Regions from separate parts of the Blautia sp. DFI.3.45 genome, predicted to be linked through region 1. Evidence: riboswitches for the same ligand, from Rfam matches in the RefSeq annotation. Region 1 holds a riboswitch; the other holds the start of a gene.
What was found. Region 1 has a riboswitch for tetrahydrofolate ahead of folE (GTP cyclohydrolase I FolE). Riboswitches for the same ligand answer to the same signal wherever they lie in the genome.
Positions count from the first base shown of each region.

Region 1 (3,427 bases):
TGCCTGGATAGAGCTTTCAGCAACACTGCTCTTAAAAGTATCTACAGAAACAGGAATGTCAAAATGTTTTTTGACCGCTTCAATAACAGGAAGAACTCTCTGTGCTTCCTCATCAGCACTGACAGGAGTATGACCGGGACGTGTAGATTCGCCTCCGATATCAATAATATCTGCACCATCAGCAATCATTGCCTCTGTATGTTTCAGAGCTTCATCCATATGATTCCATTTGCCGCCGTCAGAAAAGGAATCAGGGGTAACATTCAAAATTCCCATTATGTAAGTATGATTCTTAGTATCAAAAAAACGGTTTCCAATTTTCATGAGCAGAGCCCATCCTTTCTTTTGTGCTTATGAAGAAGATCAGTATTCAATTTTCATATTTTTTTTATCATCAGACCAATAGCATTCAGGAGCAGCGGAACATAAAAAACAATTTCTGGACTGCTTATCCGCTTTATAAAGAAGTGCTGCCAGCGTACTGCAGGAATCTCCTTTTCGGTGATGTCCAATAGAAGACAGAATCAGTTCTTTTTCCTGTTCTGTAAAGTGCAGATCTGTCAGAATTTCCCGTGCGATTTCTACTCCTGCAATATCATGGGGAATGTTGTACTGATATTGCTGTGCACGTCCGATATCATGCAGAAGTGCTGCTGCATAGATAAGCTCTTTGGGCAGCTCCAGATGTTCCTCCAGTGCATAAATGTACATCAGTCGTGCAACATCCAGAAAATGTTCAGGCGTATGACGGCAGAAGATCCGTTCACTTTCAAGTTCCTGTATTTTTTTATAATGTTCCTGATAAACCGGGTGCCTCCAGATCTGATTGACACGATCCATATCTGAAAAATTGTTATTCATCCTTTTACCATAGAAAGGAACATTTTCTGCAGTTCCTTATCTTCTGTAAACGCACCACGGGTTACAGTAGTGATCGTTTTGCTTCCCGGTTTCTTTATTCCGCGCATGGTCATACAGGTATGTTCCGCTTCCAGCATTACCATAATTCCTTTTGGATCCAGAGTACGCTCCAAAGCATCTGCGATCTGAACGGTAAGCCGTTCCTGAATCTGTGGTCTTCTGGAATAAACATCTACTGTACGTGCCAGCTTGCTTAAACCGGTAACTTTGCCGTTGGGGATGTATGCAAGATGAGCTTTTCCATAAAAAGGCATCAGGTGATGCTCACACATGGAGTAAAAGGTGATGTCTTTTTCCAGTACGATTTCATTATTCTCTACAGGAAACTGCTTTAATAGATGCTGGTCCGCTTCATGGCCAAGACCTCCGTAAATTTCTTCACACATGCGGGCAATCCTGTCAGGAGTATCAATCAGACCTTCCCGTGTGATATCTTCACCGATACCTTCCAGAAGCAGACGGACTGCCTGCTCAATTTTCACTTTGTCAACCATTAAAAAATAACCTCCTTTGTATTTTTGAAATGGAGATTATCCTTTTGACCAAATTAAAAAGGATATCTCCAATTGTGATAGAATGTATGTCGAAAACATTCCCTAACACAATATGAGATATCCTCTTATATTGTTTGCAACGGGTGCGGATAATATACCGTAAGACGCACTTTTCGTTTCAGTGACAACTCCCCATTCACCGAACACTTGACGCATAAAATCCTATTTTGCATATCATTCATTTCGGTATTCAGTATACCATGTAATACGATAATAGAAAAGCTTTTTTCTGACTTTTCAGAATAATTTTTTCTGTTTTCACTTTTCCCAGTGAAACATTTTTCACATTTACCACTCTTCACATTTAATATCACTTATCTGTTCGATTGGAATGACCGTTTGATCCGTCATAATTATGGTATGCTCGTATTCGTCTACCTTTTTTACAATACCGGAGCACATAACATAAGATCCACCGGCTTTTTTTGCATCGGGAATAAAATAAGTTATCGATACATTCTGTTCTATACCGATATTATTTCTGATTATGTTGATTTTTTCGTTCAGCTGAGCAATCACTTCCTCGCTCAGTTCCAATCTTTCATCGGTTAATCTTGCCGTTTCTTTTATCGCAGCATCATGTCCGGTCAGAGCTGCAAAAGGAGCAAATTGTGCTGCCCGATCCCGAAGTGGCATTTGCGGATGATTCTTAGAGACCGGATGTGGCAAATTGATAATATCTTCATAAGAATTATTTTTCATCCTCTTCCAACTCCTTTACGCCTTATGTCCGCCAATTTGTTCATTTCTGTCCTTGGCGGTTGCACCTTCCTGAAGATTCATTCCCTTCAGTACAGCGTTTTTTCCAAATTTCTTCTTGATACTGAGCATTGCCTCCTGCATACGTTTTTCGCGATCCAGCTCAGCCGCTTCCTCTTCCTGCTTTTTCCTTTGTGCCTCATAATCCGTAAAAAGATCCAGCTGCTCATACACTTCTTCTTTCTTGACAGATTTTTCATCCACAAGCCTGTTCGCTGTGATATTGATTCTTCTGACAAGCAGGTTTCTGTCAACGAGCCTGTCATATAACTCTATTACTGCATCTGTTATCATTTTTGTTGAGGAAGTCTGCCGTTTCAGATTGGTCGTTCCATGTGCGTGTTTCGGAATTCTTCTTCCATAACGGTCGATCGTAACCTCACCATGATATTTCTTTTTCCTGTCGGTATTATTCAAATTCTCAATATCATAACCAACTGTCAATACAATCTGATCCGTCACAAGCTTCTTATCCACCAAATCCAAAACCATCTGGTCCGTCATCTCTTTGACGACTAATTTTGCTTTTTCAAAGTCATAAGGACAATGAAGTACCTGCCCGGAACAAACACTGTTCGTTTCCGGTTTGTAAGACTTGACCATTTCCATGGTACAGGGCTCATATCCCCAGGCATGATCGATCAGAAGCTCTGCATTAACGCCAAACAGTTTATATAGCAAATCTTCGTTATATAATTCATTCTCTTTTCCGATGGAACATCTGGCAATATCACCCATCGTATAAAGGCCATATTCTTCCAACTTCTTTGCATATCCCTTTCCGACTCTCCAGAAATCAGTAAGAGGTCTGTGGCTCCAGAGTTTCCTTCGGTATGACATTTCATCCAATTCTGCAATTCGTACGCCATCTTTATCTGCTTTAATATGCTTTGCCACGATATCCATCGCAATCTTGCATAAATACATATTCGTTCCAATTCCGGCAGTTGCCGTTATACCTGTCGTTTTCAGCACATCCTGTATCATGGTCATTGCAAGTTCTCTTGCTGTCATATTATAAGTATGCAGATAATTCGTTACATCCATAAATACTTCGTCAATCGAATACGGGAAAATATCTTCCGGTGCAATATATTTCAGATAAATGCTGTAAATTCTGGTGCTGTATTCCAGATAGAGAGCCATCCGGGGAGGCGCAACAACATAATCAATCTCCAGTGCAGGATTGGTAT
Region 1 is NZ_JAJDMI010000056.1:5,370-8,796, forward strand. Features, by position in the region: gene folP (dihydropteroate synthase) at 1-324, opposite strand, end outside; gene LJE09_RS14855 (HD domain-containing protein) at 364-861, opposite strand; gene folE (GTP cyclohydrolase I FolE) at 858-1,415, opposite strand; THF riboswitch at 1,551-1,647, opposite strand; gene LJE09_RS14865 (hypothetical protein) at 1,764-2,177, opposite strand; gene LJE09_RS14870 (Y-family DNA polymerase) at 2,193-3,427, opposite strand, start outside.

Region 2 (3,427 bases), on a different contig from region 1:
TTTCCACATCCGGAAGAATATGAGACATGGATTCCCTATGTCCATACCATGTCTGATATTATCCGACAGCTCTCTGTCAGATTCAGACTTCCATTTCTGCCTCTGCATAACTATTTTAATAAGGAAGCAACTCAATCGGGATTTGATGCCATAACAACGGACGGGATTCATCTTACTTTGTATGGGCATAAGCTTCTGGCCGAGAAACTGTTCCCTCTCCTTCAAAGCATTGATAACAATCCCTGAACAGATAAACTATTGCGCATTTTCCCGGAACTTTGTATAATAAATCACTGTCCTCGCTCATATCTGCGGACTTATTATGGAAAGGAGTCTTCCTTATATTATGGAAACTACAATTAAACAGATTGAAGATATGTCTCTGAATGCCTGGCCATCTCACAAGATGGAATTATACGACGGCTGGATCCTGAGATTTTCTTATTTTTATACACACAGAACCAACAGCGTAGAACAGTTCGGCAATTCCACCCTCACCTGGCGGGAAAAAATCCCATATTGTGAAAGCGTATATAAGCGTCTGGGAACCCCCGCTGTATTTAAGATCAGTCCTCTTGTCTCTCCTGACTTTGATTATGTTCTGGAGAATCGGGGATATGCCATCCAGCATACCACCAATGTCATGGCAATGAGCATGAACGCCGCACATCTGGATACTCCATATCCTGATGTAACATTCTACAATAACATTCCGTCTGAATGGATTGAAAGTCTGTTCAATCTAAAAAATACTATAAATCCGATTCACAGAAAAGTTGTACCATCCATGTATCAGGCAATTCTCAAAGAAACCATTTGCGCCTGCATCCGCATAGACGGGCAGATCATTGCAACAGGGCTTGGTATCCTGGACAGAGACTACATCGGTATTTACGCCATCCATGTCAAAGAGGAATACCGCAAACATGGCTATGCCCGTCAGATCTGCACAGGACTTCTGAAAGAAGGAATGAAAAAAGGTGCACAGAATGCATATCTTCAGGTTGTAGAGGGAAATGACAATGCCCGGGCATTATACAGATCACTTGGATTCCAGCAGCTTTATACTTACTGGTTCCGCGTACAGCCGGATGAAAACGGAAATTTCCCACCTGAGAAATAAAAAGAACTATCTGTAAAGCGTTTTCATTTTTTGCTTTTACAGATAGTTCTTAATTTTTATAGATTTTAACTTTTCTTTTTCGGGGAATCAGTTGATTCATTTAACATAGTTCGCGCCAACTATATTGTATATCATTTTAATTTTAATATTCAAGTCTTATTCTGTATTTTATCTCTGACTCAATTATGTTACTGTTCACTCCGTTCACAGTAACGTAGCCAAAATTCATTCCAGATTGCCTGCGGCAATGGAATTTTGGCTTGTATGTCTCGGGATTTTGGCATATTCATGCCAAAACACCTCGCGGAATAGTGGTGTGTGAACAGTAACTCAATTATACTGTTTTGTTTTTCAGCACTGCAGGTGATGTATTACCTACCACCATCGCTGTCAGAGGGCTGAAATACAGCAGACATGTTAATACACAGTAAATCGGGATCATAATTGCAAACTGTACCAGTCTTCCGGGCATGATCGCATAGAAATTATATCCAAGCATGATCACAAGTCCTGCTGTTGTAAGCACCAGAGAGCTGAGAACTGCAGTTACCACGATAGATACGCAGATACCAACTGTCTTTCCTGTTTTCTTTCTGTTTGCAAATAATGGTTTTGCAAGGGCAGGAAGCACACCCCAGAGGATTGCTGCAACTGTGATAAACGGATTTACAGCATAGCCCTTCATAAAGCACCCGATAATATCCGCACATAATCCACAGACACCACCAGCTACCGGGCCAAGCCACAGACCTGCAAGGATTGTACATACACTTCCCACAGAAATACGGTACGCACCAAGATCAATGACCAGAACTCGTGTGAGTACCAGATGCATGGCGATCAGAAGAGCCATGAACACCAATGTTTTTACGTTCCAATATTGTTTTTTCTGCATAATAAAAACACCTCCATAATGTGTTTAAAAAATAGAGTAGTTACATAAATAATAATCCCTCCACATTATGAGATGCTCTCATATGTAGCAACGGGTGCGGAAATTATATCGTAAGCAGCACGCTTTCTGCTTTTCGTTTCACGGCGACTCCCCAGCCTGTGAACACTTGACGCATAAAATCCTACTTCGCTATTATTTATTTATCGAAATTATAACACAATCCATAGAAATTGCAATATATTTTCCGTTATTATTTTCACAAATTTGAATGCTGTTTTTTGTTCATTCTATACGAATGGTCTGCTTTTTTTACTTGAGAATATTGCTGCAAACACTCGTAAGTCTATGAATAAAACAGCCGCATATACTAATACTATAACATTATGCAGCAGTCCGGCATCTTCAGCAATGAGAAATTACATGAATACAGATATCCCGCCCCGGTCTGCTATAATCATGGAGGTAAAAAATGTCAGAAATATGTAAAAATAACTGCCAAAATCCTTATAATATATGTTATGATAATTACCTGAATACCAACGCCTGTACGGAATGTACCGGCCTGATATGCACTCCTGCCAAAGATAATGACGAATGGGAAAGCTACCGGAAAATTTTTGATTTTATCCCCGAACCGCCGGAAAGCAATATCCCTCCCTGTAAATAATTATTGCATACGGCAGGAATCATGTTCAAACGAATGATTTATTGGAGGTCCTGTCTATATTATGAAAAAACTGCTTGCTGCATGTGTCTGTGCCGGCCTTAGCTTTTCTTTTGCCGGATGCAGCCCTGAAACCATACTGGAACAATTCACATCCACCGGAGACACATCCGTCCGGGAACTTACTTCTTCATTTGACACCACAACTGAAACCGAAACAAAAGGCCGTATCTATATGGATGAACTTTCCGGTACCCTGCAGGATTTTTCAGGAAGCCAGCTTATTCTGAACACGGACAGTGCCTCCTATGTATTTAATGTTTCCAATGCCACCCTGGAATGTAAAGGCGGCATGATCACCGGCGATGAGATCAGTATCATTTACGAAGGTCAGCTTTCCGGTACTGACACAGGCAGTGTACATGTTCTGAAGGTTGTAGATGAATTTCATAAAAAAAACAAACTGAAAAAGCGCACTGCACATGGGCAGGTCATTTCCCTGACTTCCAATACCATCACAATAAAATCAAAGAAAGGAAAAACAGCCACCTATCCGATCACAGGAACAAAACAATATTATCAGAACGGAATCAAGGCCGGTGACTGGGTTTACCTTACATTCAAGGGAAAATTCCCGGATATTTCCAATGATTCTTCCGCATCCTTAAATGCCAGTCACCTGAAAGTGCTGAGTATTTCTGATCTGAAAGATCTGGAAATACCGGATCCCACCCCAACTCCGGAT
Region 2 is NZ_JAJDMI010000001.1:110,186-113,612, reverse strand. Features, by position in the region: gene LJE09_RS00545 (SGNH/GDSL hydrolase family protein) at 1-246, shown strand, start outside; gene LJE09_RS00540 (GNAT family N-acetyltransferase) at 347-1,123, shown strand; gene LJE09_RS00535 (folate family ECF transporter S component) at 1,458-2,018, opposite strand; THF riboswitch at 2,105-2,209, opposite strand; gene LJE09_RS00530 (hypothetical protein) at 2,747-3,427, shown strand, end outside.
Region 2: linked by a shared signal. The riboswitch ahead of LJE09_RS00535 (folate family ECF transporter S component) and the one ahead of folE (GTP cyclohydrolase I FolE) in region 1 are both predicted to bind tetrahydrofolate.